2 regions of the Streptomyces roseirectus genome follow, and region 2 is predicted to be linked to the other one. Evidence: predicted binding sites of a transcription regulator. Region 2 holds the regulator's gene; the other holds the start of a gene.

Region 1 (15,451 bases), 1.4 Mb from region 2:
TCACCACCTCCGGCAGCGACGCGAGCATCAGCCTGTGGTCGGGAAACTCCGCCGCCAGCACGGCGCAGTACCGGTCCTCCCGCCCGGCCATCCGCAGCCGCACCCCGTGGGGCCCCGCCTCCACCCGGACGACGGCACTGCGCCGGATCTCCGCGACGACGGCCCGCAGCTCGTCCCCGTCGACCGTGGCCGCCCAGTCCGTGGCCGCCCCCTCGGTGGGGGCCAGGGTCCGGGTGGCGAGCCGGTACCGGTCGGTGGCGGTCAGGATGAACGCCTCCGCCGTCGCCTCGACGCGCACCCCGCCGAGCACCGGCAGCCCAGGCTCCCGCACGGTCGCCGTCAGCACCTGCTCGACGGCGTCGGCCAGCACCGGCCCCTTCAGCACGGCGACCGGCAGACTCGGCACCCCCGCGCTCGGCACCCCCGCGCTCAGTGCCCCCGCGAGCGACGCCTTGACCGAGACGGCCCTGCGCCGCACCTCCGCCGCGTCCCCGAGGACCCGCGCCACGTGCTCGTCGATCAGCCGGACGCCGTCCCCCTCACCCGCGTCGAGCACCGCCGCGACCTCCGTCAGCGGCATCCCCAGCTCCCGCAGCCGGCGCACCGCTCTCGCCCGCTCCACCTGGTCCGCCCCGTAGTACCGGTAGCCGGTGTCAGGGGCTACCTCGGAGGGAGTCAGCACCCCGGAGTCGTCGTAAAAACGCAGGGCACTCGGTGTCAGCCCGGTACGGCGGGCGAACACCCCGATCGGCATCAGTTCACTGTCCGGCACCCCGCCATCGTGACCCTTCGACCGACTCGAAGGTCAACACGGACCCCCTGGCCACCCGCCACGCCGCCCCCACCCCCCCGATGACGCGCACGAGTGACCCCGTTCCGCCGAACCGCGCACGCTCGGCGCGCGCCGTCCCGCCGCACCGCCGATGCTCGGCCTGCGGGACGGACGCGCCGTCCCCGGCGGAGGTGATGAGATGTCAGGACGCGTGCTGCGCCTGGTGTGCACGACGGTGCTGGCGACGCAGGTCGTCCTCACCCCGTCGGCCGCGGTGGGTGTGCCGGAGCCCGCCGAGCGGCCCGTCGCCGAGTTGCTGACGGAGCTTCAGCGGCTGTACCGGGAAGCGGAGTCGGCGACGGAGGCGTACAACGCGACGGAGGTGCGGCTCAAGGCGAGACAGACGGAGCTGAGCCGCCTCGACGGCGAACTCGTGCGCGCCCGCCTCGCGTTGGACGACAGCCGGGACACCGCCGGCCGTCTCGCCCGCCAGCAGTACCAGTCCCGCACGGACATCTCCCCGTACGTCCGCCTCCTGCTCGCCAAGGACCCCCAACACGCCCTGGACGAGGGCCACATCATCGGCCAGCTGGCCCGCGACCGCGCCTCGGCGACCACCCGTCTCGCCCAGGACGAACACCGCCGCGCCGCCCTCTCCCGCGCCGCCCGCACCGCCCTGGACGCCCAACTCGCCCTCACCGCGGCCAAGAAGAAGGCCCGCGACGACGTCCGCAAGCGCCTGGACGACGTCCAGAAGCTCCTCGTCTCCCTCACCCCCGAACAGCTCACCCGCCTGGCCCGGCTGGAACAAACCCAAGTCGACCAGCGGCAAAAGGAGTTCATGTCCGCCACCGGGCTCCCCGAGACCGACACACCCGCTCCCCCCAGGGCCCGGCAGGCGGTGCGCCACGCGCTGGACCAGGTGGGCAAGCCCTACGAGACGGGTTCGGCGGGGCCGGACTCGTACGACAACTCCGGTCTGGCGGCGGGGAGCTGGAGCCGCGCGGGCGCCCGGATCCCGCGCACGGCGAAGGAGCAGTGGACGAGACTGCCGAGGGTCCCCCTGAAGGAACTGCGCCCGGGAGACCTCGTGGTGTACCACCCGGAGGCGACGCACGTCGCGGTGTACGTCGGCAAGGGCAGGGTCGTCCAGGCACCGGGCCCGGGAGGCCGGGTGAGGATCACCCCCATCGCCACGGACCCGGTACTGGGAGCAGTACGTCCGACCTGACCCCCTGCACCCGGCCCAGCCGCCTGCACCCGCTCCGATCCCTCATCCCCCCTCACCCCCTCACTCCCCCGAAGCCGCCCCGATCGCCTCGTCCAACACCTCACGCGACAGGGCGAGTTCAGCGATCAGCCGATCGATCCGCGCCCGCTCGGCGACCAGTTCCTCCACCAGTTTCCCGTCCGCCGCCGCACTGGGCCCCCCGTCCGCGTCCCGCATACAGGGCAGCAGCCGCGCGATGGTGGCACTGTTCAACCCGGCCGCGTACAGCGCCTGCACCCGGATCACCCGGTCCACGGCCCACTCGCCGAACTCCCGGTGCCCGCCCGGCGTCCGCGCGGCGACCAGCAGTCCCTGCTGCTCGTAGTACCGCAACGACCGCTCGCTCACCCCGCTGCGCCGAGCCAACTCCCCGATCCGCACCCGACGTTCACCTCCCCGCGCCAGAACAGGAACCCATGAACCGGCACGCTTGAATCTGACACCAGTGTCAACTTCTACGGTACCGGCATGACGCCGACCACCCCACTCCTCGCCCCCACCCACCTCGGTCAACTCCCCCTCCCTCACCGCCTGGTGATGGCCCCTCTGACCCGCAACAGAGCCCAACCAGACGGCGTCCCCTCGAAGTTGATGGAGACGTACTACACGCAGCGCGCCTCCGCCGGCCTGATCATCGCGGAGGCGACGACCCCGAACACGGTGGGCCAGACGTACCCGAACATCCCCGGCATCCACACCCGCCCCCAGATCGAGGGCTGGCGGCGGATCACGGACGCGGTCCACGCGGCCGGCGGACACATGTTCCTCCAGCTCCAGCACGGCGGAAGGGTGGGCCACCCGGCGAACAGCGGGCACGTCCCCGTGGCCCCGTCCCCGGTCCCCCTCCCGGAGTCGATCCACACCTCCACCGGCCGCCAACCCTCGGTCACCCCACGGGAGTTGACGAAGGCCGGCATCAGGGCGACGGTCGCCGACTTCGCTCAGGCCGCCCGCAACGCGCGACAAGCCGGCTTCGACGGCGTCGAGGTGCACTCCGCCAACGGCCACCTCCTGCACCAGTTCCTCGCCGCGAACACCAACCACCGCACGGACGAGTACGGCGGCCCGGCCGAGCGCCGCGTCCGCTTCACCGTGGAGGTCACGCGCGCGGTCGCCGAGGCGATCGGCCCCGAGCGGGTGGGCCTGCGCGTCTCACCGGGCAACACCGTCAACGGCATCGAGGAGACCGACACCGACACCCTCTACCCGGCCCTGCTCGCGACGCTCGCCGGTGACGGCCTCGCCTATCTGCACCTGGTCACGATGAACCACGACCACCCCCTCTTCCCACGCCTGCGTGCCCTGTGGCCAGGCACCCTCGTCGGGAACCCGGCGCTCGGGCCGGCGCTCCCCGCCGACGGCGGCCGGGCGGCGGCCGAACAACTCCTCGCGCACGGCGCCGACTTGGTGGCCCTCGGCCGCGCGTTCCTCGCCAACCCGGACCTCGTCGCCCGCCTGCGCACGGGCGCCCCGCTCAACGAGGTGCAAGGCGCCCTGATGATGTACACGGGCGGCGAGCGGGGCTACCTCGACTACCCGACGCTGGCTCAGGCCAGCGACGCGAGGTACGCCGCCGTCAGCTCCGGCTCGTAGAAGAAGTCCTCGAAGTCGGCGGGGTTGTCGAAGGCGTTGGCGAACCGGTCGGCGGCCGGCTGCAACTGCCCTGCCGCGCCGAGGAGGTCGACGACGTGCTCCGGCGGCGGCGCGAGCATCGCGTTGGTCCACTTGGTGACGTGCCGGGCGGTGTCCCAGTACCGCTCGAACGTCGCCCGCATCCACTCCTCGTCGAACTCCTTCTCCCCGTGGTCGAGGATCGCGGAGAGGTACGAAGCGGCGCATTTCGAGGCGGAGTTGGAGCCCTGGCCGGTGATGGGGTCGTTCGCGACGACGACGTCGGCGACACCCAGGACCAGCCCGCCGCCGGGCAGGTGTCCGACGGGGTTGCGGACGGTGGGGGCGTAGCGGCCGGCCAACGTGGCGCCCGCGTCGGTGAGTTCGGCGTCCTTGGCCCGGTCGTACTCCCAGGGCAGGAACGTCTTCATCAACTCCAGGGTGAGGTTGAGGTGTTCGGCGGGGTCCTGGACGCCGGTGAAGACGTCGAGGGGGCCGCCGGGCACGCCCTCCCAGAAGAGGATGTCCGCGCGGCCGGAGGTCGTCAGCGTCGGCATGACGAACAACTCCCCCACTCCCGGTACCAGGTTGCAGCGCACGGCCTCGGTGTCCGGGTGCTCGGGGCGCGGGCCCAGGCCGTGGACGTAGGCGACGGCGAGGGCGCGCTGCGGGGTGTCGTACGGGGAGCGCTCGGGGTCGCGGGCGAACATCGACACCAACTCGCCCTTGCCGGCGGCGACGAGGACGAGGTCGTAGGTGCGGGAGAAGTAGTCGAGGTCCCCGACCGCCGCGCCGTGGATGACGAGTTGGCCGCCGCGCTGGGCGAACGTCTCCATCCAGCCCGCCATCTTGAGGCGCTGGTCGACGGACTGGGCGTGGCCGTCGAGGTGGCCGAGCCAGTCGATCAGGCGCTCGCCGGACGGGCCCGCGACGGAGACTCCGAGCCCTTCGATCCTGGGTGCCTGGCTCTCCCAGAAGTTGATCCCGAGGTCGCGTTCGTGCTGGAGGGCCGTGTGGAACATGCACTGCGTGGACATCACGCGGCCCGAACGGATCTCGTCCGCCGTCCGGTTGGACATCAGGGTGACCTCGTAGCCGTGCTTCTGCAGGCCGAGGGCGAGCTGGAGGCCGGACTGGCCGGCCCCCACGACGAGTATCTTCCGCATGCTGAACTCGGGCTCCTATTCGGGTGTTTCGTCGAGCGCGTGGGCCACCAGGGTGAGCAGGGTCTCGATGACCGTGTTCCGGCGGCGGGCGTCCATGACGACGACCGGGACCTTCTGAGGGATCGTCAGAGCCTCGCGGACGTCCTCGGGTTCGTAGCGTTCGGTGCCGTCGAAGTGGTTCACGGCGACGACGTACGGCAGTCCGTAGCTCTCGAAGTAGTCCAGCGCGGGGAAGCAGTCCTTCAGGCGGCGGGTGTCGGCGAGGACGACGGCGCCGATCGCGCCGCGCACCAGGTCGTCCCACATGAACCAGAACCGCTGCTGGCCGGGGGTGCCGAAGAGGTACAGCACCAGGTCGTCGTCCAGCGTGAGGCGGCCGAAGTCCATGGCGACCGTGGTCGTGAGCTTGTCCGGGGTGGCGCTCAGGTCGTCGGTGGCGGCGGACGCCTGGGTCATCAGCGCCTCCGTCTGGAGGGGCGTGATCTCCGAGACGGCGGTGACGAGGGTCGTCTTGCCGACGCCGAAGCCGCCGGCCACCACGATCTTCGTCGCGACGGGGGCGCGGGTGCGGTCCGTCTGCCAGGATTTCAGGTTCTCGTCGGGATCAACTCCCCAGGTTTCCCCGGCGGATATGTGATCAGAGACGACGGAGTCCACTCAGCACCCTTTCCAGCAGAGCGCGGTCGGGACGGCCCGTACCGTGAGCGGTACCGGTGCCGTGCACACGGATCTTTCCCTGGTCGGCGAGGTCGCTGAGCAGGACGCGGACCACACCGAGCGGCATGCGCAGCAGCGCGGCGATCTCGGCCACGGTGCGCATGCGGCGGCACAGTTCGACGATGGCCGCCAACTCCGGGAGGACCCTGGGGTCTTGACGGCTCGTCAACTCCTTGTGTTCCTCGGGTGCTTCGAGGGCGGCGACGAAGGTCTCGACGAGCAGGACGTGGCCGAAGCGGGTGCGTCCGCCGGTCAGGGAGTAGGGGCGGACCCGGGCGGGATGGGGGTACCTCCCTGTTCGAGCGGAGCCGAGAACTTGGGGGAGCCCTGCGCCGCGCACCGGGAGCTGGTTCCTGGTCACCGGACGCTCCCTTCCGCCTCCAGCGACTTCCGTAGTTCCGTGCGGAGTTCGGGCGTCAGGACGTGGCCGACGCGCCCCACGAACAGGGCCATGTGGTACGCGACGATACTCATGTCGCACTCCGCGTTGCCGTGGACGCCGAGCAGGGAGCCGTCGCTGATCGACATCACGCACAGGCTGCCGTCGTCCATCGCGACCATGGTGTTCTTCACGCCGCCGAAGTCCATCAGGCGGGCGGCGCCCAGGGTCAGGCTGCCGATGCCGGACACGATCGTCGCGAGGTCGGCGGCGGAGCCTCTGGGGCCGCCGGGTTTGCGTGAACTCTCCTGTTTCGCCTGGGCGTTGAGGCCGGGATCGGAGGAGAGCAGCAGCAGGCCGTCGGAGGAGACGACGGCCACCGACTGGATGCCGGGCACCTCCTCCACCAGGTTGTTCAACAGCCAGTGCAGGTTACGGGCCTCACTGCTCAGTCCGAAGGTACTGGGCGCGGTCAACTACTTGCCTCCTCGGCTGGGCCCCCCGTGGCTTCCCCGGCAACGCCATGACTGTGACGCCGAACTGCCTCGCGCTGCCTGGGCACTTCACCCTCGGCCGGTCCCCCGCCGGACTCCGTCTCGGCGTCCCGGTATCCGGCCGCGACCCCCCGCCTAAACCCCCCGAGCTTCTTCCGCAGCGCCTCGGCGTCGACACCGCCCACCTTCGGCCGCACGGTCTCCTCCGGAGCCGTCACCTTCGGCGTCCGCTTGGGCAGCCCCTTCGAGGTGACCTGCTCAGCGGGCTCGGACTCGGGCTCGGGCTCCGGTTCGGGGTCGACTTCGCCGCGCGGCGCCGACGGCAGCAGGAGGGCCATGGTCGTCTCGGAGGAGACGGGAGACTCGGCGACGACGGGAGCTTCAGCGACGACGGAAGGTTCGGCCACGGGACGTTCGGCGACGACATCGGACTCGTCCCCGTCGGCCTCCGCGGACGCGGCGTGTTCATCGACGCCCTCGTCAACACCCCCGACGACGTCCTCGACTTCGACAGCACCGGCGTCCTCACCGGCGTCAGCCGGAACCCCGCCCCCCGCCGCACGGATCGCCCGCTCCGCCAGCTCGACCGCGAGATCCCCACCCCGCGAACGCACCCCGATGACATGGGAGTTGACCTCGGCATCGGCCCCCGGCAGAGAAACGGCCTTCGCGGCGACAGCCCCCGGCGAGGAAGCCGTCCCACCCCCCGACGGCGCCGGCGACAGCACCCCCGTCGGCACGACGACGACGGCCGCGGTCCCGGCGGACTTCTTCCGCACCCTCAACCGGACGCGCACGGCGTGCCGCCCGGCGAGCCGGGAGACGACGAAGAGACCGAGCCCTTCCTCGCCCTCGAAGGGCACCTCGGGGTCGGACTCGGCGAGCCGCGCGTTGAGCGCGTCGAGACGGCCGGCCTCGATACCGTCACCCTCGTCCTGGACGGAGAGCATGACGTCGCCGTTCTCCAGGAGCCAGCCGGAGACCTCGACGGGCAGCTCGGCCGGCGAGAAGGACGTCGCGTTCTCCATCAACTCCGCGAGCAGATGCGAGAGATCGTCGGCGGCGAACCCGGCGATGTGGGCGTGCGCCGGGAGGGACGAGATCCGCACCCGGTCGTAGCGCTCGATCTCGGAGACGGCGGCCCGCACGACGTCCACCAGCGGTACCGGGCCGGGGTGTTGCTGCTCGTGCTCGGCCCCGGCGAGGACGAGCAGGTTCTCGCTGTGGCGCCGCATGACGGTGGCGAAGTGGTCGAGCTTGAAGAGCGTGGCCAGCCGCTCGGGGTCCTGCTCGCGCTCCTCCAGCCCCTCGATGACGGCGAGTTGACGCTCGACGAGGGCGAGCGTGCGCAGCGAGAGGTTGACGAAGGTCGATCCGATGGACGCCCGCAGCCGCTCCAACTGCCCGGTGACGGCGTCGAGTTCGGCCCGCAGCTCCTCGCGCGCGTCGGCCATCTTCTGCCGCTGCCCGACGAGGTGTTTGCGGTCGGCCTCCAGGGTCCCGATCCGCTCGTACAGCCCGGCGGCGTGCGCGTGGAGGGCGTTGACGGACCGGACGACCTGCGCGAACTCGTCGTTGCGGCCGGTGAACTTGACGGGTTCCTCGGCGCCGGGGTCGTCCGCGTCGGCGAGCCGTGCGGCGCCCCGGCGGACGGCGGACAGCGGGCGGGTGAGGCTGCGGGCCATGCCGGTGGCGACGCCGACGGCGACCAGCATCAGCGCGCCGAGCAGCGCGACGCGCAGTTCGAGCGAGGTGACGTCGTCGTCGCGGAGGGCGGCCAATTCCTTGGTGCGCCGGTCGAAGAGGGACGCCTCGACGCCGCGCATCAGTTCGATGCGGGCGGACAGGGCGGCGTCCACCTCGTCGGGAGCGGCCGTCAAGTCCCGTTCACTGAGGGAGGGTTGGTCGGTGAGCTGGGCCAAGTACCGCTCGGCGGTGTCCGCTTCGCCCCCGGTGACCGTCGACTCGTACGCGTCGACCATCCGCTCGGGTGCCGTCTCCCGGAAGTCGGCGAGCGCCGAGTCCGAGCGGACGCGGGCCTGTTGGGCGGCGGCGCTGAGGGCGTCGCGCAACTCGACGGAGCCGGAGGTGTCGTAGCCGTCGCCGGCCGGGACGTCGAGCGCGGCGACCAGCAACCCCCGTGCGGCGGCGGCCTGCTGGACGGCGGAGTCGAGTTCGGCGAGGGCGTAGGCACCCTCACCCGCGCGCGGCGGGGTCTGCTGGGCGAGCCGTTCGGCGAGGCGGTGCAGTTCGGTGACGGTCTCGCTGTAGGCGTCGTGGGCCTGGAGCGGGGTGCTCTTCCCGTCGAGCGCGTTCTTGCGGACGGCCGCGATGCCGGCGACGGCGGGCGGGAGGTTGCCGGCGGCGCGCAGGTCGGTGATCTGGCGGTCGACGCGCGCGGTGATCTGGGTGTCCGGGGCGTGTTCCTTGTCGCGTCCGGTGGCGAGGTAGGCGGTGACCTGGTCGCGTTCGTCGGCGAGGGAGTGCGCGAGGACCAGCGCGTCCTGGGTCCGCTCGGCGAGCGTCACCAGGTCCTGGGAGTCCTTGAGTTCGGCGGAGAGCGCGAGCACGGACGGCGTACCGGCCGCGCCGATCGCGGCGGCGACCACGGCGACGGCGATGATCAGCCGGTTGCGCACATGGGTCGGACGGCCCTTGCCGACGGGCGGCTGCGGCTGCACGCCCGAAGCACCTGAAGTGCCCGCCGCACCCGAGGCCCCGGAGGCCGACTGTTCTGTGCGCCGAGGCCGCGTCTTCTGCACCGGTGCTCGCATTCCTGACTCGTGTACCCATGGGACCGGATGACGCTCGGTCAACAACAGCGCACAACCGGTACGGTCCCCGACCCTCCCAGTGCCGGTGGGCGGGAAGCGCTCATCACCTGACCCGCCACCCGAAGGAGTGAACATCGGAGGGGAGTTGGCGGGCAAGTTCCGCCGTCGCGCGCGGGCGCGTCGCGCAGCGGGCCGGTTGGACGCGGGCGCCGGGCTTTGACACCATTCGCCGCCACGCCTTCCCCGAGCACCCGATTCCCACCCAAATCACCCCGCTGACCTGCAAAGAAGCGCCAACGGGACGATCACGGCGAGCCGTTCACCCGCTGTATGCGCGCGCATGTGCAGACTGGCGGGATGCGTACGGAACTTGTGTCCGAGCCGGGCGATCCGGCCCGCCCCAACGAGGACTTCGCCGCGCTCGCCGTTCCCGCAGCCGGACAGGGGGGCGTGCTCGTCGTGCTGGACGGCGTGACGCCGCCACGCGGCCCGACCGGCTGCGTGCACACGGTCCCCTGGTACACCGCGCGGCTCGGCGGAGCGCTGACCGAACTGACCGCTTCTCGCCGGGATGTTCCGCTGGCCGAGGCGCTGTCCCTGGCGATCGACCGAACCGCGACCTCCCATTCACAAACCTGTGACCTTTCTCACCCACGCACACCGCAGGCGACGGTCGCCCTGGCCCGGTGGGACGAGCGGCACGTGGACCATCTCGTCCTCTCCGACGCGGCGCTCCTCCTGGAGTCCCCCGACGGCACGGTCACCCCGGTCCTCGACGACCGCCTCGCCCGCCTGCCCCGCGCACTGCTCGTCTCCGACGAGGTCGCCGACGCGCGCGCCCGCAACAAGGAGGGCGGCTTCTTCACCGCCGCCGCCGACCCGTCCGTGGCCGCCCGCGCGGTGACGGGGCGCGTGGCGCGCGCGGACGTCCACTCCCTGCTCGGGCTGACGGACGGGGCCGGCCGGTGGGTCGAGACGTTCCACGAGGGCGACTGGGCCGACCTGCCCGCGTACGTCCGCAAGGCGGGCCCCGGCGGACTCGTGCGCCGGGTGCGGGAGTTGGAGACGTCCGACGCCGAGGCGCGGATGTTCCTGGGCCGCGCCAAGACGCACGACGACGCGACGGCCGTCTACGTGGAGCCGTAACCCCCGTCCACCGCGCCCTACTTCTCCATCACCTGGTTCAACTCGGCCAGCAGCCGCGCCAGTTCGGCGACCTCCTTGCGGTCCCAGTGGGCGAGCTGGCTGACGTAGATCGCGCGGCGCGCCTCGCGGACCCGGCTCACCCTGCGCCGCCCCTCCTCGGTCAGCTCGACGAGCCAGGCCCGGCCGTCGGCGGGGTCGGGCTCGCGGCCGATCAGCCCCAGCTCCTCCAGCGCCCGCAACTGCCGGGACATCGTCGCCTTGCCGACGCCGATGTACGCGGCGAGTTCGGTGGCCCGGCGCCGCCCGCTCTCCTCCAGCCGCACGAGCAGCCCGTACGCGGCCGGCTCCAGGTCCGGGTGCACCTCGCGGGCCATCTCGCCCTGGTTCGCGCGAGCCCGCCGCAGCAACACGGTCAGCTCCCGCTCCAGCGAGAGGAACTCCCGGTCGGCCCCTCCCACCACGCCGCCGTTCCCGTCGTCACTCACTTCGGTGCTCCCTGTCGTCCACCGGCACATCGCCGCAGTTCGGACAGTATTTCGCAGGTCGGCGTAGGGGGCTTGTCAGAGGACGGCCCCAGTTGTTCCGAGGGGACGGCGACGGCGTGCAGATTCCGCGAAGACCCTCAAGACGGACACGGAGGCCGGGCTTCCTCGAGGGAAACCCGAGCCTCCGCCCATCCGACAGCGCCCTCCCCCAGTGCTTAACGCCTGGGAGGTGCCCCCACCGCCGCCATCGGAACCTCTACCGTCACCGGCGTCAGCGCCAGCTCCAGCACCTGCCGGACGTCCGTGACGGCGTGGACGTCGAGCTTGTCCAGCACCTCCGCCGGGACGTCGTCCAGGTCGGCCTCGTTGCGCTTGGGGATGATGACGGTCCGCACCCCGGCCCGGTGCGCGGCGAGCAGCTTCTGCTTGACGCCGCCGATGGGCAGGACGCGCCCGGTCAGGGACACCTCGCCGGTCATCGCGACGTCCGTGCGGACCAGCCGCCCGGAGAGCAGCGAGGCCAGCGCGGTCGTCATGGTGATGCCGGCGCTCGGGCCGTCCTTGGGGACCGCGCCCGCCGGGAAGTGGATGTGCACGCCCCGGTCCTTGAGGTCACCGACCGGCAGTTCCAGCTCGGCGCCGCGCGAGCGCAGGAAGCTGAGCGCGATCTGCGCGGACTCCTTCATGACGTCGCCGAGCTGCCCGGTCAGGGTGAGCCCCGCCGCGCCCGTCTCCGGGTCGGCCAGGGACGCCTCGACGAACAGGACGTCGCCGCCCGCGCCGGTCACCGCGAGGCCGGTCGCGACGCCCGGGACGGCCGTGCGGCGCTCGGCGGGGTCCTGGGCGGACTCGGGCACGTGGTGCGGGCGCCCGATGAGGCCGCGCAGCTCCTCGTCGGTGACGGTGAACGGCAGTTCCCGCTCGCCCAGTTCGTGCTGGGCGGCGACCTTGCGCAGCAGGCGCGCGATGGACCGCTCCAGGGTGCGTACGCCCGCCTCGCGCGTGTACTCCCCGGCGAGCTTGCGCAGGGCGCTCTCGTCGAGGGTGACCTCGTCCGCGCTCAGGCCCGCGCGCTCCAGTTGGCGCGGGAGCAGGTGGTCGCGGGCGATGACGACCTTCTCGTCCTCGGTGTAGCCGTCGAGGCGGACCAGCTCCATGCGGTCGAGCAGGGCCTCCGGGATGGCCTCCAGGACGTTGGCCGTGGCGAGGAACACCACGTCCGACAGGTCGAGTTCGACCTCCAGGTAGTGGTCGCGGAAGGTGTGGTTCTGCGCCGGGTCGAGGACTTCGAGGAGGGCGGCGGCCGGGTCGCCCCGGAAGTCGGAGCCGACCTTGTCGATCTCGTCGAGCAGGACGACCGGGTTCATCGAGCCGGCCTCCTTGATCGCCCGCACGATCCGGCCGGGCAGCGCGCCGACGTACGTGCGCCGGTGGCCCCTGATCTCGGCCTCGTCGCGGACGCCGCCGAGGGCGACGCGGACGAACTTACGGCCCATCGCGTGCGCGACGCTCTCGCCGAGGCTCGTCTTGCCGACGCCGGGCGGGCCGACGAGGGCGAGGACGGCGCCCCCGCGCCGGCCGCCGATGACACCGAGGCCGCGGTCGCCGCGCCGCTTGCGCACGGCCAGGTACTCGGTGATGCGCTCCTTCACGTCCTCCAGGCCCGCGTGCTCGGCGTCCAGGACGGACTTGGCGCCCTGGATGTCGTAGGCGTCCTCGGTGCGTTCGTTCCACGGGAGTTCGAGGACCGTGTCGAGCCAGGTGCGGATCCAGGAGCCCTCCGGGGACTGGTCGCTGGACCGCTCCAGCTTGTCGACCTCCTTGAGGGCCGCCTCGCGGACCTTCTCGGGCAGGTCGGCGGCCTCCACGCGGGCGCGGTAGTCGTCGGACTCCTCGGCCGAGTCCTTGCCGGTCTCGCCGTTCAGCTCACGCAGCTCCTTGCGGACGGCGTCGAGCTGGCGCCTGAGCAGGAACTCGCGCTGCTGCTTGTCGACGCCCTCCTGGACGTCCTTGGCGATCGTCTCGGCGACGTCCTGCTCGGCGAGGTGGTCGCGGAGCTGGGCGGTGGCCAGCTTCAGGCGGGCGATCGGGTCGGCCGTCTCCAGCAGCTCGATCTTCTGGTCGAGGGTCAGGAACGGGGAGTAGCCGGAGTTGTCGGCCAGCGCGGAGACGTCGTCGATGGCCTGGACGCGGTCGACGACCTGCCAGGCGCCGCGCTTGCGCAGCCACGCGGTGGCCAGCGCCTTGTACTCCTTGACGAGTTCGCCGACGCTGCCCGGCAGCGGGTCGGGCAGCGTCTCGTCGACCCTGTTGCCCTCGACCCACAGCGCGGCGCCCGGTCCGGTGGTCCCGGCGCCGATCTTCACACGCGCCCGCGCACGAATGAGCGCCCCCGGATCCCCGTCCGCGAGCCGCCCGACCTGCTCCACGGTCCCGAGCACACCCGTCCCGGCGTAATTCCCGTCCACCCGCGGCACCAACAGCACCCTCGGCTTGCCCGGTTCACTCCGCGCCGCGGCCTGCGCCGCCTCCACCGCGGCCCGCACATCGGCGTCATTCAGATCCAGCGGAACCACCATGCCCGGCAGAACGACCTCGCCGTCGAGCGGCAGCACGGGCAGAGTGAGCGTTGAGGACGACGAAGCCATGATCTCCCCTTCGGCAGTCAAGTTGAGCTATGCCGACTCAATGCACCTGAGCCCCCAAATGTTCCCCACCCCGTGTTCGCCGTGAGCGATCACCAAGAACACGCAGGCCAGAGCCGTTGTCAGTGCCGGATGCGACGGTGGAGACCAGCGAGACGAGGGGGAGGCGCGGATGGGATCACGGACAACCGACACCTACGACAACAACACGACGACCGATTTCGGTGGCGCCCAGCGGGGAGATTCCGGTGAACCCGCCAACACGGCGGGGAGCGGCGCCCCGCCGGGTGGTGCAGAGCCCTCCGGACCGCACCCGTCCGAGCGCTGCGATCGTCGGCGAGGGCCGCCCGACCCTGGGTCGGCAGGCGGAACTCGGCCGCGACCCGCGGGGCCGCGACGGCCGAGCGGCGCACCACCGGGCGGGACGCCACTGGAGCCGAGGCCGCTACCGCGGCCGGTCGCGTCCCGTTGGGTGGTGCACCGGCGTGGGCCCCGCGACTCCGCGGGTCGGCCCGTTACGCCGTCGCCGGCGACAGCCCAGGCGGACCGAACCTCAGCCGGCCCCGGTGGGCCAACCCGCCCCGTAAACCCCGGCTCAGCGGCGGCGGAACAAGCAGACCAGTGCCGCTCGCTCACCCGTGAGGGTCTTGCTCTCGGTCGCCGACATGTCCGAGAGGGTCCAGCCCTGGCTCTCGATGGCTTCGATCTGTTCGCCGACGCCGGCCATGAGGCCGGTGGAGCGGGAGGAGGTGCCGGCTTCGATGATTTTGAAGACGAGGACTTGGCGGCCTTCGGCGTATGCCTGTGCGGCGACGCGGACCGCCTCGTTGGCCTTGGCGTTGTTGATGAAACCCATGGTTCCCCCTGAGGTGGGCGTGATGGAGGGGACATCATGCTTGACCTGGGGATCACGATCCATCAAGGTAAGGGTTCACAGCCGGTGGAGAGCCTTACGGAGTTGCCGTGAACGACATTGTGGGGGCCTGGGTCGAGGGCTGGACCGTCTCGCGGGGCGCTGCCCCTCCCGTGCGGGAGACCTGGGGGTTCACGATCGACGTGGGGAGGCCCGACCACGTCCACCGGCACGTGTTCGGGGAGGCCGCCGACGAGGCCACCGTGCGGAAGGTCGCGGGCGAGGTGACCGGCAGCGGGGTGTGGCTGAAGGTCTTCCGGGACCCCTCGGTCGTGGAGCCCTGGCTGGGCCCGGGATGGTGGGTGGACCCCGAACCCGGCTGGCTGATGACCACGCCCCTCACCCCGACCGTGCCCACATCCCTCGCCCCGGCGCCGGAAGCCGCCGCCCCGGAGGGGTACACCCTGCGGAGTTGGACCCGCGCGGGCGTCACCCGTGTCCTCGTCGCCGCGCCGGACGGCTCCTTCGCGGCCGGCGGACAGACCGCCGTCACCGGCGAGGAGGCCGTCTTCGACCAGATAGAGACCAGCCCCGCCCACCGCCGCCGGGGACTCGGCACGACCGTCATGCGCGCGCTCCAGTCCGCCGCCGCGACCCAGGGCGCCCGCACCGGCGTCCTCGTGGGAACCCCCGTCGGCCGGGCCCTGTACGAGACGCTGGGCTGGCGGACCACGGCGACCCTGACGAGCGCGAAGAAGACCTGAGGCGCCACCCCTCACCCCAACACCCCGCCGCTCACCCCAACGCCCCGCCCCTCACCCCAACACTCCGCCCTCGACCCGACGCCCCCGCCCGGCAATCCAACCCCGCCGGACGTTGCCTCCCACTTTCCCCATTCCCCCCGAACCGCCGCCCGATCCTGACCACAATGCGCTCATGACCGATGACTGGAAGCGACGTATCGACGAACTGCACGCGGAGCTGGTCCGGCGGGACGACCCCGTGGCGTGGGTGATGGAGGCGGACGCGGTCGAGGCGTCGCGGCGGTACCCCCGGATGGCGCTGAGGGGCCCGGTGTTCGGGGTGGCGATGTCGGACGCCGAGGGCGGCTGGCGGATCCAGACGGCACTGGTGAACGG
Region 2 (15,451 bases):
CCGACCGCCTCGGCATGAACATCCGCACCGCCCGCGTCCACATAGCCAAGCTGGCCACCATCCTCGGCAGCGACAGCAGGGCTCAACTCGGCTACCTGATCGGTGAGTCGGGGATTCTGAGGAAGAAGGAAACCGAAGCATGACAGCGTCCCACCCGCCCCACGGGACGGAGGAACTCTGCGCGCCCGGAGCGGAGTTGTACGAACGAGCGCTGGAGGAAGGGCACATACCGGCTGCGGCGGCGACGGCGGCTCCGTGCCTGGTCGACATGGGACTGCTGCACCCCGCCGTGGGCGACCTGACCAGGCTGGAGCCCGTCTCCCCCACCCTCGCCCTGCACCGCATGCTCCGGCGCTCGGCGCGGCGCATCGCGGACGAGCGCCGACGTGAACACCAACTGGCGGAGATGTTCGAGAAGTTGGTGCGGTTCGACGCGGACCCGTCGGCGGTCAGCGCCCCGGCGATCACCCTGCTCAGCGGCAAGAACCGGATCAACCAGGCCATCACGGACGCCATGGCCGAGGCCACCGTCGAGATCCTGACCATCCAGCCCAACACGAACCTCCACGGCCCCGCCGTGGAGACCGCCCGCGCGGTGTCGGTCCTCCGCGACCAGGCCGCACTCGACCGGGGCTGCCGCATCCGCACCCTCTACCAGCACACGATGCGCAGCGCCCCCTCGATCCGCGCCCTGCACGAACGGCTGCACGGCGACACCGCCTGCCGCACGCTGGACGAGGTCACGGACCGCCTGATCGCCGTCGACCGCGCCGTCGCCTTCATCCCGGCCAGCGAGGACAACAACCTGGCCGTGGAGGTCCGGCACGCGGCCGTCATCAAGTACCTGACGACCACCTTCGACCGCCTGTGGCGCCTCGCCACCCCCCTCTACCCCGGACCCGCCGTCGAACGCACGACGCCCGACGCGGTCACCCCCCGCCAACGCGCCATCGCCGCCCTCCTCATCGAAGGCCACACCGACGCCGTGATCGCCACCCGCCTCGGCCTCAACATCCGCACCGCCCGCGAACACATCGCCAAACTCGCCGCCACCCTCGGCAGCGACAGCAGGGCCCAACTCGGCTACCTCATCGGCCAGTCGGGAATCCTTGACCAGGAAGGGTGACGCCCCTCCCGGCGTCGTAGGACCCTCCACCCCCCACCAGCCCGACCTGCGCGATCCGCACGCCGAGTTGCGTGCGGCTGGCCGCCCCCAACGTCTCGGAGAGGCGGGCGATATGGGCCCGGCAGGTCCGGACGCTGATGCCGAGGCGCTCGGCGATGACGGCGTCCTGGTGCCCCTCGGCGAGGAGCGCGGCGATGGACTGCTCGCGGTGGGAGACGCCTTCGACGGCGGGCGCGGGGATCGGCGCGGCGAGGGGGATCGCGAGGCGCCAGAGGCGTTCGAAGACGGTGACGAGGTAGGTGATGAGCGCGGGGTGCCGCAGTTCGAGGGCCATCGTGCGCTCGGCGTTGGCGGGTATGAAGGCGACGGCGCGGTCGAAGACCATGAGCCGGTCGGTGACCTCGTCGAGGGTCCGCGCCTCGACCGCGTCGCCCATCAGGTCGAGGTAGGTCAGCAGCCCCTGGCCGTGCCGGGCGACGTGGTTGTAGAGGTCCCGCATCCGAACTCCCCGCGCCCGCAGGGACATCGCCCGGTGCAGCCCCTCGGAGAGCTCGTGCTCGCGCCGGATCCCGCCGGGCTGGACGGTCAGCACCTCGGTCGTGCACGCGTCGGTCGCCTCGTCCAGCGCCGCCTGGATCCGGGACGCCCCGTCCAGGACGCGCAGCGCCGTGCCCTCGCCGGGCGCGCCGAGCGGGCCGCCGAGCCCGGCGTACCACTCGAACGCGGCGACCGCGGCGCCCATCCGCCGCCGGCTCGCGCTGACCTCGTCGTACAGCCCGTGCAGCAGCCGCGTCATGACCTCCTGCGGCGCCGTGGGGACGAGCCAGTCCATGTCGTCGGGATCGGGGTGCAGCAGGGCGAGTTCGAGGAGGCAGGGCGCCTGCTCGACGTCGGCGCGCGGGACCCGGCCGCGGCGCACGGCGCGGGAGTAGACGCGGTCACCGGCCTCGCACAGCCGGTCGGCACCGTGCGGATGGTCCTCCGTCCCGTGCCCGGTCATCGTCCATCCCACCCCCGCACTTTGCTCTTCCGCAGCGCAACTATGCGGGGCGTCCGCCCGGCTCCGCAACACGGCGCTCCCGCTCACGCGACCTGAAATCCCCCGGTATGCGGCCGTTTCGACCCGCCTCCGCCCCTCACACTGCAACAAGCTGACGGTGGTGCACCGTACCCACTCGCGGCAGGGTGGAACCGCTCCACCCGGGCTGCCGCTCGCCCGGGAGACCCGGCCGGACGCTCCCCGTCCGGCCGGGTCCACCACGCCCTGCCGACGCCGGCCCGCTCCCGTGGTCCCACAGCGCCGTGCGCCTGCGACCCGTAGTCCCTGCGAGCCACGGCCCCGTAGTACCGCCGCCCCTACTCCTCGTACCGCCGCACCTCTCCTCACCCTCGTCCCCACCCGCCACAATCCGGGGTATGGCGAACCGAAGCGCACCGAGACCGTCCCCCGCGCGCCCCCTCCTCCCCCTCGCCGCTCTCCCCCTCGCCGCTCTCCTCCTGGCCGTCACCGCCTGCGACGCCGACACCGGCACCACCACCCCGTCAGCCGCCCCCAGCACCGCCTCCCAGCCCCCGTCCCGCCCTCACCAGGACGGCCACCTCGTCTTCACCCTCCTCGCCCTCCACTGCGGCATCCCCGGCGTCACCGGCACGCACAGCGACGCCCTGGCGGACGGCCAGTTCTGCTCGGCGAGGCTCCGCGTCGACAACCCGAGCCCCGACTTCCACACCTACGTCGTCAAGAACCAGCGCCTGGAGGGCGTGAGCGGACGCCCGGCCCGCCCCGACAGCTTCGCCATGGCCGTACGCCGCCAGCACGAGTCGATCTCGATCGGCGGCCACTCCCTCGTCGAGGTGGAACTCTGGTACGACGTCCCGCGCGACGCGAAGGTCACCGGTCTACGGGTCATGGGCGACCGCGATCCGGCGGCCTGGATGGCGACGACCCCTGCGGCGCACGCCCCGGACGGAGTGGTGATCAGGATGAAGCCCCTGACGGAATGACGAGCCCCGTCATACCCGTAGTACCCGCAGTACCCCCACCCCTACTTAAGGTTGACCGCCTCGCAGAACGACTCGAACTTCGGCGTGCAGATCTGCGCGACCGTGTAGATCCCGTCCGCCACGACCGTCGACTTCACCTTGTCCTTGGTCATCGCGACCACGGTCACCAGCTGCGCCGGGATCCGCTTGTTCGTCGGGCTGTCCACCCGGTCCCGCGTCAGGGAGTCGAACTTGATGTCCTTGCCCTGGATCTTGGCGACGGCCATCTCCGCGGCGGCGGCGGCCATCTCGGGGTACGGCTTGTAGACGGTCATGTACTGCTTGCCGCTGAGGATCCGCTGCACGGCGGGCAGCTCGGCGTCCTGCCCGGTGATCGGCGGCAGCTTGGTGACGCCCGCGTCCTCCAGCGCCTTGAGCGCGCCCCCGGCCATCGCGTCGTTCGCGGAGTAGACCCCGGCGATGTTGTTCTTGCCGAACTTCTCGATCGCCTGGGCCATCTCGGACTGCGCGAGGGTCGGGCTCCACGCGTCGGTGTCGTACGCGGCGGCGATGGTCACCCGGCCCTGGAGCTCGTTGAGCGCGCCCGCCTTGAACTGCCCGGCGTTGGGGTCGGTCGGCGAGCCGTTGATCATCACGATCTTGTCGGCGGTGCTGGGGTTGTCGATGGCCTCGACGAGGGTGCGGCCCTGCACCTGGCCGACGAGCTCGTTGTCGAAGGAGACGTACGCGTCGATGGGCCCCTCGGCGAGCCGGTCGTACGCGATGACCGGGATACCGGCGTCCTTCGCCTTCTGCACGGTGCCGGCGATGCCCTTGGAGTCGACCGCGTCGAGGAGGATCAGGTCCACCCGGTCGCTGATCATCTTCTCCATCTGCTGGATCTGCGTCGCCGGCTTCGCCGCCGCGTTCTCGTAGATCGTCTTGCCCTGCTTGTTCGTCAGCTCGGCGACCCGCTGTTTGATGATCGGGTAGTCGAACTGCTCGTACCGGGTGTTGGTCTTCTCCGGCATGAGCACGCCCACGGTGAGGTCGTTGCCCTTCGTCGGGCTCGCGTCGGCCGGGTCTCCCGTCGCGCCCAGCATCCCGCATCCGGCGAGCGAGAGGGTCATCGTGGAGGCGACGACGGATATGGCGATACGACGCATGCGGGGGCTCACTTCAGGTGACGTCCAGGTGTTCTGAAAGACAACGCGGCCCGCTCCCGCAGAGTCAAGAAGAATCACTTAACGAGATGGCAACATCACACTGCGCTCAAGTAACAGCAACACATGGAGACGAATCCCCTCGATCTCCAACTCCCTTCACACGCCCGCCACTTCGGAGAACCCGAAAGGGCCCGGAGTAATGAACTCCGGGCCCTTTCACAGCGTTCGTCCACCCTTGGCCTGGTTTCAGTCCCCTGGTTTCAGTCCTTGGGCTTCTTCGGCCGCCACACGACCAACGCGCTGGTCTGCTGCACCTCCTGGTACGGCACCAGGTCGCGCCGGTACGACGCGTGCACCGCGGCCTCGCGCTGCTGCATCGCCGCGGCGGCGCCGTCGAGCGCCGACTCCAGCTCCGCCACCCTGGACTGCAGCGCGGCGACCTGGTTCTCCAGCTCGATGATCCGCTTGATGCCGGCCAGGTTGATGCCCTCGTCCTGCGACAACTGCTGGACGGTGCGCAGCAGTTCGATGTCGCGGGCCGAGTAGCGGCGGCCCCGCCCGGCCGTGCGGTCCGGGGAGACCAGGCCGAGGCGGTCGTACTGCCGCAGCGTCTGCGGGTGCAGACCGGAGAGCTGGGCCGCCACCGAGATGACGTAGACCGGGCTTTCCTCGGTCAACTCGTACGGGTTACGTCGACGGCCGTCCATCACTCTCATGCTCCCTTCGCGGCCTCGAACAGCTCCGCCCGCGGGTCGTCGCCCGCGGTCGCCTCGCGATACGCCTCCAGTGCGTCACGAGCCTTCCCCGTCACGTCCTTCGGGACACTCACCTCGACGGTGACCAGGAGGTCGCCCCGGGAGCCGTCCTTGCGGACCGCGCCCTTCCCGCGCGCACGCATGGTGCGCCCGTTGGGCGTCCCCGGCGGCAGCTTCAGGGTCAGCGAGGGCCCGCCCAGGGTGGGCACCTTGATCTCGCCGCCCAGCGCGGCCTCCGCGAACGTGACCGGCACGGTCACCGTCAGGTTGTCGTCCTTGCGTCCGAACACGGGATGGCTCCCGACGTGGACGACGACGTAGAGGTCGCCCGAGGCGCCGCCCCGCTCGCCGGGCGCGCCCTTGCCGCGCAGCCGGATCCGCTGCCCGTCCGTCACCCCCGCGGGGATGCGGACCTGCATCGTCCGCGAGGACTTGGCCCGGCCGCTGCCGTGGCAGTCCTCGCAGGGCTGCTCGGCGATGAGGCCGCGCCCCTTGCAGTCGGGGCAGGGGTCGGTGAGCGAGAAGCCGCCGCCCGAGCCGCGCGCGACCTGCCCGGTGCCGACGCAGGTCGGGCACACGCGCGGGGTGCCGTTCTTGTCGCCGGTGCCGGAGCACGCCTTGCAGGCGGCCTGGGACGTCATCCGCAGCGGGACGGTCGCCCCCTCGATGGCCTCGGTGAAGCTGAGGGTCACCTCGGTGTCGATGTCCTGGCCGCGCCGGGGCTGGGTGCGGCCCGCGGTCGTACCGCCCCGGTTGAACAGGCCCCCGAAGACGTCCCCGATGCCGCCGCCGAAGCCGCCCTGGGCACCGCCCTGGCCGCCCCCGAAGAGGTCGCCGAGGTCGAAGTTGAACGAGCCGCCGCCCGCGCCCGGTCCCGGGCGGAAGCCGCCGTTGCCGAACAGGGCGCGCGCCTCGTCGTACTCCTTGCGCTTCTTGGGGTCCCCGAGGACGTCGTTCGCCTCGGAGATCTCCTTGAAGCGCTCCTCCGCCTTGGCGTTGCCCTTGTTGGCGTCCGGGTGGAACTCGCGCGCGAGTTTGCGGTACGCCTTCTTGATCTCGGCCTCGGTGGCGTCCTTGGGGACGCCGAGGACCTTGTAGAAGTCCTTCTCGATGAAGTCCTTGGTGCTCATCCCCGACGTGCCCCCTTCCGCTCGTTGTCTACGTCAGCCCTCCTCAGGGCCGTTGTCCTTCTCGTCGCCGGCCTCGTCCTCGGCCTTGACGGTCTGCGCGCCGGGCTGCGGCTCGGCGACGGCCACCCGCGCGGGGCGGATGGTGCGCTCGCCGATCCGATACCCGGGCTGGAGAATCGCCACGCACGTCGTCTCCGTGACGTCCGGCGCGTAGGAGTGCATCAGCGCCTCGTGGATCGTCGGGTCGAAGGGCTCGCCCTCCTTGCCGAACTGCGTCAGACCCATCTTGGCGGCGGTGGTCTCCAGCGACTCCGCGACGGACTTGAATCCGCCGAGCAGTTCGCCGTGCTCCCGCGCGCGGCCGATGTCGTCCAGGACCGGCAGCAGCTCGGTCAGGAGGTTCGCGACGGCGATCTCCTTGACCGCGATGCGGTCCCGCTCGACCCGGCGGCGGTAGTTCTGGTACTCGGCCTGGAGGCGCTGGAGGTCGGCGGTGCGCTCACCGAGGGCGGTGCGCACCTGGTCCAGCTCTGCCACCAGACCGGCTGTCTGGTTCGCGTCCCCGGCCGGGGCCGCCTCCTTCTCGGGGGCGGCCTTCGGCTCGGCGTCGTCGGCGCCGGAGGGGACGTCGGGCTTCTCCTCGAAGCCCGGGGTCTCCTCCGTCACGCGGCACCACCCTTGGGCTTCTCGTCGTCGACGATCTCGGCGTCCACGACGTCGTCGTCGGCCTTGGCGCCCGCGCCGGCCGCGCCTTCGGCACCCTGCGCCGCCTGGGCGTCGGCGTACATGGCCTGGCCGAGCTTCTGGGAGACGGCGGCGACCTTCTCGGTGGCCGTGCGGATCTCGGCGGTGTCCTCGCCCTTGAGCTTGTCCTTCAGCTCGGCGACGGCTTCCTCGACCTCGGTCTTGATCTCGCCGGGGACCTTGTCCTCGTTGTCCTTGAGGAACTTCTCCGTCTGGTAGACGAGCTGTTCGCCCTGGTTGCGGGCCTCGGCGGCCTCGCGGCGCTTGTGGTCCTCGTCCGCGTACTGCTCGGCCTCCTGGCGCATGCGGTCGACCTCGTCCTTCGGCAGCGAGGAGCCGCCGGTGACGGTCATCTTCTGCTCCTTGCCCGTGCCGAGGTCCTTCGCGGTCACGTGCATGATGCCGTTGGCGTCGATGTCGAAGGAGACCTCGATCTGCGGGACACCGCGCGGGGCGGGCGGCAGGCCGGTCAGCTCGAACATCCCGAGCTTCTTGTTGTACGCCGCGATCTCGCGCTCGCCCTGGTAGACCTGGATCTGCACGGAGGGCTGGTTGTCCTCGGCGGTGGTGAAGATCTCGGAGCGCTTGGTCGGGATCGTGGTGTTGCGCTCGATGAGCTTCGTCATGATGCCGCCCTTGGTCTCGATGCCGAGGGACAGCGGGGTGACGTCGAGCAGCAGGACGTCCTTGACCTCGCCCTTGAGGACACCGGCCTGGAGGGAGGCGCCGATCGCGACGACCTCGTCCGGGTTGACGCCCTTGTTGGCGTCCTTGCCGCCGGTCAGCTCCTTGACCAGCTCGGCGACGGCGGGCATACGCGTGGAGCCGCCGACCAGGACGACGTGGTCGATCTCGCCGAGCGAGATGCCGGCGTCCTTGATGACGTTGTGGAACGGCGTCTTGCAGCGCTCCAGGAGGTCCGCGGTGAGCTGCTGGAACTGCGCGCGGGTCAGCTTCTCGTCGAGGTGCAGGGGGCCCTCGGCGGAGGCGGTGATGTACGGCAGGTTGATCGACGTCTCGGAGGACGACGACAGCTCGATCTTCGCCTTCTCGGCGGCCTCGCGCAGGCGCTGGAGGGCCATCTTGTCCTTGCCGAGGTCCACGCCGTGGCCCGACTTGAACTGCTGCACCAGGTAGTCGACGACGCGCTGGTCCCAGTCGTCACCACCGAGGTGGTTGTCGCCGTTGGTGGCCTTCACCTCGACGACGCCGTCGCCGATCTCCAGCAGCGAGACGTCGAACGTGCCGCCGCCGAGGTCGAAGACCAGGATGACCTGCTCGTCCTTGTCGAGGCCGTACGCGAGCGCGGCGGCCGTCGGCTCGTTGACGATGCGCAGGACGTTCAGGCCCGCGATCTCGCCGGCCTCCTTGGTGGCCTGGCGCTCGGAGTCGTTGAAGTACGCGGGGACGGTGATGACCGCGTCGGTCACCTTCTCGCCCAGGTACGCCTCCGCGTCGCGCTTCAGCTTCTGGAGGATGAACGCGGAGATCTGCTGCGGGTTGAAGTCCTTGCCGTCGAGCTGGATCTTCCAGTCCGTGCCCATGTGGCGCTTCACGGAGCGGATGGTCCGGTCCACGTTGGTGACGGCCTGGCGCTTGGCCACCTCACCGACGAGCACCTCGCCGTTCTTGGCGAAGGCGACGACGGACGGCGTGGTCCTGGCGCCCTCTGCGTTGGTGATGACGGTGGGCTCGCCGCCTTCAAGAACGCTGACGACGGAGTTAGTCGTGCCCAGGTCGATGCCGACCGCACGTGCCATTTTGATCTTCCTCCAGCTGACTTGAGTGGAACAGGCTCAAGTGTGCATCACTCGCACAGCGGAGTCAACAGACCTGAGTCGAACGGACTCAACTCTTATCCGTTCCTTACACGCATGCCTTCCCTGACCTGCGAAGACTCCGGCCTCCTGGGCCCTCGCACCTGCACTCCAGGGGTGACACCAGAGGCTTGCGGGACCGTCCGCCGCACCCGCCACAGGGCGACGAGACGCCGCACGCCGGGTGCGCGCCGGGGCCGTCGCGGGCCGGGGGCCCGGCTTCCCAGCGTCTCTCCCCCGCGCGCGGGACGCACCTGGGCGGCGGACCTGCCCGGCGGACCGTACGCGCGCACACGCAGCAGCCCCGCCCCGGCCGCCGCCACGACGAGCACCGTCCACACCGTCACCGAGGCCGGCACCCACCCCGCGTGCGCGAGCACCCCCGCCAGCGCGGCCGCGAAGGACGCGGCGCCGATCAGGACGACGCTCCCCTGGGCGGTGATCCCGAGGCGCCGCAGCCGGTGCGCGACGTGGTCCGGCGCCGTCCGCAGCAGCGGCCGTCCGGCGCGGGCGCGCGAGAGGAGCACCAGGGCGACGTCCAGGCTCGCCACGGCCGTGAGCGCGAACAGCACGCCCGCGCCGGGCAGTGGTTCGCGTTCCGCGCACGCGCGTACGGCGACCGACGCCGGCAGGAACCCCGCGAACAGCGCGCCGCACGTGCCGAGTCCCACGCGCGCGTGGGGCCAGTTGTGCATCAGGAAGCCGGTCAGGGCCGCCGCCAGGACGCTCAGCAGGACCGCCGGGCCGTCCATCACCTCGGCGGCGGCGCAGGCCCCGACGCCGAAGGCGGTGACGACGCCGACCGTCCCGGCGACCCCGTCCGCGTGATCGAGGCCGCGGAAGGCCAGGGCGACGAAGACGACCCACGTGAGCGAAACGACGCCTCCCAGGGCGCCGATCCCGTCAAAAGGGATCACGAAGGCCGCCGCGACGGTCGTCCCCAGCACCAGGAACCGCGTCTTCAGGCGCCACAGGTCGGCGGCGAGACCGAGCAGGGCGACGGCGCCGGCGGCGACGAGCAGCCTGCCCGTGCCGGGGTCGAGCGGGGCGAGGCCGGTGCGGTCGCCGACGGCCGCGACCGCGCACGTCGCCCCGGCCACCGCCACCCCTCCGGACAGCGGCACCTTTCGCAGCCGCTGCCGCCGCTCGACCAGCCCCACGCGCAGGGCGGGGACACGGAGCAGGGCGGCCAGGACTGCGGCCAGCGCGAGCGAGGCGGTGGCGGCGGAGATTCCGTAGAGCACGGTCCTAAATTAGTCACAAATGTAGCAATTACGTACGAATGACATGAACGGAACGATTCTGCAGCGGGTGATCTGGGCCGGAAACAGGCGTGACCCCGGCGTTCCCGCCGCCTTACGGTGAGCCGTCCGCTGATCACGTGACCGGTGTGGGGGCGCCATGGAGTCCGGGGACGCCCACAACACGGTGAGCGGGGGCAAGTCCAGCGGGCCGGTTCTCCAGGGCCACAAGTTCGACGTGCACTTCCACCCCCGGTCAAGCTCGTCTCGCTCGCCGTGGCCCTCGCCCGCGTCGCCGGCACGGCCACGCGCGCGACGTCCGAGCCCCCCGCCGCCGAGAGCGGCCACCTGTACGCGATCAGCCCTGAGGACGTCACCGTCTGGTCGTGGAGCAGCCGTACGGGGTGGAAGAGGGTCGGCCACACCCCCGCGGGGGTGATCGCCGCAGGACCCGCCGGCCTCTTCGCCACCGACCCTGTGGACGACCGGATCTTCCGGTACGACGGCGTGAGCCGCTGGGACTTCGTCGGCACGGGAGCGGACGGCCAGACCCTGGCGGTCGGCGACCGCCTCTGGGTCCGCGACAGCAGGGCCGTACGCCAGTGGGACCCGTCCACGCCGCGTGGACGACGATACGGACCAGCCTGGCGGCCGAGATCCACGGCGGACCGGTCGGACTGTTCGCGACCGAACCCGACGGTGAGCACGCGCTGACGCGCTGGGAGCCGGAGACCGGGGGGGGGCTGAGCAGCACGGACCGGCGCGTCTACCGCTGGAACGGCTCCGGCGGCGTGGACGACTGGACGCCGCTCGGCGAAGCCACGTTCGACGGCGTCCTCGCGGGCGACGCCGGCCTGTTCGCCACCCGCGGCGACCGGCTCCTCGCGTACGACGAGGCGTCCGGGCGCTGGCACGACACCGGCGAGACGGCGGACCGGCCGCGGCACTCACGGCCTCGGGGTGAACCCGTAGTACCCGTAGTACCTGCCACCCGTTCTGAGGCAACCCTCAGCGACTCAGATCACTCCGCGCCCCGCTACAGTGCGACGGAGAATCCGGGGTACCCTCAGACGGACTGAATAAGTTACCGCTTAGTAACTCCGATCTTCCCCTCGCAGGCACGAGGAGCCCCCATGCAACTCGCCGCGATCATCGTGTCGCTGGTCCTGATCGTGGTCGGCGTGGCCCTGTTCGCGCGCGCCCTGCTACAGATCTACAACTTCATGCGGCTCGGCCAGAACGTGCCGGCCGGCACCCGCACCGACGAGCCCGCTCAGCGCACCCTGACCGTCGTCAGGGAGTTCCTCGGCCACACGCGGATGAACCGCTGGGGCATCGTCGGCGTCGCGCACTGGTTCGTCGCCGTCGGCTTCTTCTCGCTGCTGCTGACGATCGTCAACGCCGTCGGCCAGCTCTTCAAGGCCGACTGGATGCTGCCGGTCATCGGCGACTGGGCGCCGTACAACGTCTTCGTCGAGTTCATCGGCACGATGACCGTCCTCGGCATCCTGGTCCTGATCGTCGTCCGCCAGCTGAGCAAGCCGGACAGGCCGGGCCGCAAGTCCCGCTTCGCCGGCTCCAACTTCGGCCAGGCGTACTTCGTCGAGACGGTCATCCTCATCGTCGGCGTCTGCATCTTCATGCTGCACGCGCTGGAGGGCGCCCAGCACCACGTGGACGGCTACGAGGCGTCGTTCTTCATCTCGTACCCGGTGGTGTCCTGGCTGGAGGGGATGGACCTCTCCACCCTCCAGAACCTCACCTACTTCTTCGCCGGTCTGAAGATCGCGACGTCGTTCATCTGGATGATCACCGTAGCTCTCAAGACCGACATGGGTGTCGCCTGGCACCGGTTCCTCGCGTTCCCGAACATCTGGTTCAAGCGCGACGCGAAGGGCGGCACCTCGCTCGGCGCGCTGCTGCCGATGACGTCCGGCGGCAAGCCGATCGACTTCACCGACCCTGGCGACGACGACGTGTTCGGCGTCTCGCAGGTCGAGCAGTTCTCCTGGAAGGGCCTGCTGGACTTCTCCACCTGCACCGAGTGCGGGCGCTGCCAGTCGCAGTGCCCCGCGTGGAACACCGGCAAGCCGCTCTCCCCGAAGCTGCTGATCATGTCGCTGCGCGACCACGCGCACGCCAAGGCGCCCTACCTGCTCGCGGGCGGCGGCAAGACCATGGAGGGCGAGGAGAAGGCGTCCGAGGAAGCCCTCAAGGGTGTCCCGGCAGGGGCGCTCGCCGAGGCCGAGCGCCCCCTGATCGGGACGGCCGAGGAGAACGGCGTCATCGACCCGGACGTCCTGTGGTCCTGTACCACCTGCGGGGCATGCGTCGAGCAGTGCCCGGTGGACATCGAGCACGTCGACCACATCGTCGACATGCGCCGCTACCAGGTGATGATCGAGTCGGCCTTCCCCTCCGAGGCGGGCACGATGCTCAAGAACCTGGAGAAGAAGGGCAACCCCTGGGGGCTCGCCAAGAAGCAGCGCCTGGAGTGGCTGAAGGAGCTGGACTTCGAGGTCCCGGTCGTCGGCAAGGACATCGAGGACCTGTCCGAGGTCGAGTACCTGTACTGGGTCGGCTGCGCGGGCTCCCTGGAGGACCGCGCGAAGAAGACGACGAAGGCGTTCGCCGAGCTGCTGCACATCGCGGGCGTCAAGTTCGCGATCATGGGCGGCGACGAGAAGTGCACGGGTGACTCGGCACGGCGCCTCGGCAACGAGCCGCTGTTCCAGGAGCTCGGCATGGAGAACGTCATGGCGCTCAACATGGCGTTCGGCGAGGAGATGGACGACGACGGCAAGGTGACGCCGGAGTCGAAGAAGCCGAAGTCCGCGAAGAAGATCGTCGCGACCTGCCCGCACTGCCTCAACACCATCGGCAACGAGTACCCGCAGCTCGGCGGCGACTACGAGGTCGTCCACCACACGCAGTTGCTGCAACTCCTCGTCGACGAGGGCAAGTTGGTGCCGGTGACGCCGGTCGAGGGGATCATCACGTACCACGACCCCTGTTACCTGGGGCGGCACAACAAGATCTACACGCCGCCGCGCGAGATCATCGCGAACGTCCCCGGGCTGCGCAACGAGGAGATGCACCGGCACAAGGAGCGCGGGTTCTGCTGCGGTGCCGGTGGCGCGCGGATGTGGATGGAGGAGCGGATCGGCAAGCGCATCAACAACGAGCGCGTGGACGAGGCTCTTTCGCTCAACCCCGACATCGTCTCGACGGCCTGCCCGTTCTGCCTCGTCATGCTGACCGACTCGGTCAACGGCAAGAAGAACGAGGGCAAGGCGAAGGAGTCCATCACGGTCGTCGACGTCGCCCAGCTGCTGCTGGAGTCGGTGAAGACGCCGGTGGATCCGGCGGGGGACGCGGAGGCGGAGAACGAGCCCGAGCCGGAGCCGGTGAAGTAGCTCGCGAGCAGTACGGGTACGGGGACGCCCCTCGCTTCTTTCCGAAGAGGCGGGGGGCGTTCTCGTCGCGCTCTCATGGCGCCGTGGCCGCCTCGTACTTGAGGCGTACGGGTACCTAGGGGTCCGCCCCCTACGGGATGTCACAGGTCGGCCGCAATGGGGTCCGGGAAGCGTCCGGCCCCGCACCTCACTCTCCGGGACCAGGTACGTTCGAAGGCGTGGCTGGATTCAGGATCGGACGCGGCGGCCGGGACGACCGCGCCCCGCAAGCGCGACCGCAACACCCCCCGCACGGGCAACAGGCGCCCCAGGGACCGCCGTACGGCGCCCAGGGCCCCTCGCCCTCGTACGGACCGGGGGGACCCTCCTACGGCCAGGCGCCGTCCTACGGGTACCCGCCGCAGCCGTCGTACCCGCAGCAGCGGCCGTACGGCGGGCCGGGCGGCGCGACGCAGGGCGGCGGCAGAGGCCCGGAGGAGCCGGAGTACTTCGGCGGGAGCAGCCCCTCCTACCCCCAGGGTCAGGGCCAGGGGCAGCCGCAGGGTGCCCCGTACGACCCGTACGCCGCGAACAACCCCGGGCACACGCAGGCGTTCTCGATCGACGAGCACCAGCGGTACAACCAGGGCGAGACGTACCACGCGGGCTCCGCGCCCGCCGGTCCCGCCGGGCCTCGGCTGCACTGGAAGGCCCTGCTGAAGGGCATCGTGACCGCCCCGAACCAGACCTTCCTCGTCATGCGGGACTACACGATGTGGGGCCCCGCCCTCATCGTGACGTTCCTCTACGGCCTGCTCGCCGTCTTCGGCTTCGACGGCGCCCGCGCGGACGCGATCGACGCGAAGCTCTCCAACGCGATCCCGATCGTCCTGACGACGGCCGTCGCCATGGTCGTCTCCTCGTTCGTGCTCGGCGTCGTCACCCACACGCTCGCCCGTCAGCTCGGCGGCGACGGGGCCTGGCAGCCGACCGTCGGCCTCTCCATGCTGATCATGTCCCTCACGGACGCGCCCCGGCTCATCGTCGCCATGTTCTTCGGCGGCGACGCGTCCTTCGTCCAGATCCTGGGCTGGGCCACCTGGGTGGCCGCGGGGGCCCTCCTCACGCTGATGGTGAGCAAGTCCCACGACCTGCCCTGGCCCAAGGCGCTCGGCGCCTCCGCGATCCAGCTGGTCGCCCTGCTGTCGATCGTGAAGCTGGGGACGTTCTAGGGCTGAGTACCACCGGGACCGGCCCCGCCGTTCGGAGGGGGCCGGTCGGCCGACCGGCGGGGTGCCTCCCGAAGTCCGGCGGGTGGCCGGCCGTCTCCCGGCCTTGGCAAGGTCGTCGGGTGACCGAACTCGAAGGCGCCGCAAAGGCGCCTCCCCAGCCCTTGCCCGCGCAGCCCTCACCCCCGTCTGCCGCGTCCGGACCCGGCGTCTCGCAGTCGGCGCTCCAACTCATCGCCGGTGGCAAGCGGTTCACGACCGGAACGCCCCGCGTGAAGGCTTCGACGCCCTGAAGGGCACCGGCCCCGCAGCACCGTTCCTCGACCTGCCGCCCGGCGCCCGAGCCGCACCGCGCTCCCCCGCCTGACCGCGCCTGGCCGCACCGGCCGCACCGGCCGCACCGGCATCGCGGTCCCCCTCCCGCCGTGCGCGACGACACCCCGGCCCAACTGCCGCGGCCACGCTGCCCGGCACCACAGTCGTCGCCGGCACCTCCCCGACCCGCCACGCGGCCCTCCCCTGATCCGAGGACCTTCGCCATGCGCACCGTCCCCGCCGCCCCCGCCGTCCGAAGCACCCCCTCCCCCAGCCCCCGCAGGGACCCGCACGACCCAGCCCGCTGGGAACGCCCGGCGCTGGCCGCGGTCCTGGGTGTCGCCGCGCTGCTGTACGCCTGGGGCATGGGGAACGCCGCGCTGCACCCCTACTACGGCGCGGCGGTACGGTCGATGGCCGCCAGTGGGCGGGCCTTCTTCTTCGGAGGGCTCGACGCCAGCGGTTCGATCACCCTGGACAAGCTGCCCGGCGCGTTCTGGCCGGACGCCGTCTCGGTGGGGATCTTCGGCCCGCACACGTGGGCGGTCGC

The links. Region 2 encodes HspR, which represses chaperone genes until heat shock. Its sites were predicted from a motif close to TTGAGNNNNNNNNNCTCAA; they were not measured.
Region 1: lon (endopeptidase La) is a predicted target of HspR. The motif match lies at 13,485-13,503, and genes of this name have one in related genera.

What each region holds. Positions count from the first base shown of each region.
Region 1 is NZ_CP060828.1:3,139,513-3,154,963, forward strand. It holds gene IAG44_RS12800 (DNA polymerase III subunit beta family protein) at 1-772, opposite strand, end outside; gene IAG44_RS12805 (C40 family peptidase) at 972-2,003, shown strand; gene IAG44_RS12810 (MerR family transcriptional regulator) at 2,064-2,423, opposite strand; gene IAG44_RS12815 (alkene reductase) at 2,511-3,635, shown strand; gene IAG44_RS12820 (styrene monooxygenase/indole monooxygenase family protein) at 3,590-4,819, opposite strand; gene IAG44_RS12825 (GTP-binding protein) at 4,835-5,476, opposite strand; gene IAG44_RS12830 (DUF742 domain-containing protein) at 5,457-5,897, opposite strand; gene IAG44_RS12835 (roadblock/LC7 domain-containing protein) at 5,894-6,391, opposite strand; gene IAG44_RS12840 (sensor histidine kinase) at 6,388-9,183, opposite strand; gene IAG44_RS12845 (protein phosphatase 2C domain-containing protein) at 9,541-10,329, shown strand; gene IAG44_RS12850 (MarR family winged helix-turn-helix transcriptional regulator) at 10,347-10,814, opposite strand; gene lon (endopeptidase La) at 11,030-13,462, opposite strand; gene IAG44_RS12860 (hypothetical protein) at 14,055-14,315, opposite strand; gene IAG44_RS12865 (GNAT family N-acetyltransferase) at 14,423-15,076, shown strand; gene IAG44_RS12870 (DUF5954 family protein) at 15,249-15,451, shown strand, end outside.
Region 2 is NZ_CP060828.1:4,507,341-4,522,791, forward strand. It holds gene IAG44_RS18600 (helix-turn-helix domain-containing protein) at 1-143, shown strand, start outside; gene IAG44_RS18605 (helix-turn-helix transcriptional regulator) at 140-1,126, shown strand; gene IAG44_RS18610 (helix-turn-helix transcriptional regulator) at 1,089-2,126, opposite strand; gene IAG44_RS18615 (hypothetical protein) at 2,543-3,130, shown strand; gene IAG44_RS18620 (sugar ABC transporter substrate-binding protein) at 3,172-4,275, opposite strand; gene IAG44_RS18625 (heat shock protein transcriptional repressor HspR) at 4,536-4,982, opposite strand; gene dnaJ (molecular chaperone DnaJ) at 4,988-6,160, opposite strand; gene grpE (nucleotide exchange factor GrpE) at 6,194-6,826, opposite strand; gene dnaK (molecular chaperone DnaK) at 6,823-8,664, opposite strand; gene IAG44_RS18645 (MraY family glycosyltransferase) at 8,760-9,965, opposite strand; gene IAG44_RS18650 (hypothetical protein) at 10,239-10,676, shown strand; gene IAG44_RS18655 (hypothetical protein) at 10,565-11,041, shown strand; gene IAG44_RS18660 ((Fe-S)-binding protein) at 11,096-13,378, shown strand; gene IAG44_RS18665 (Yip1 family protein) at 13,516-14,589, shown strand; gene IAG44_RS18670 (ArnT family glycosyltransferase) at 15,126-15,451, shown strand, end outside.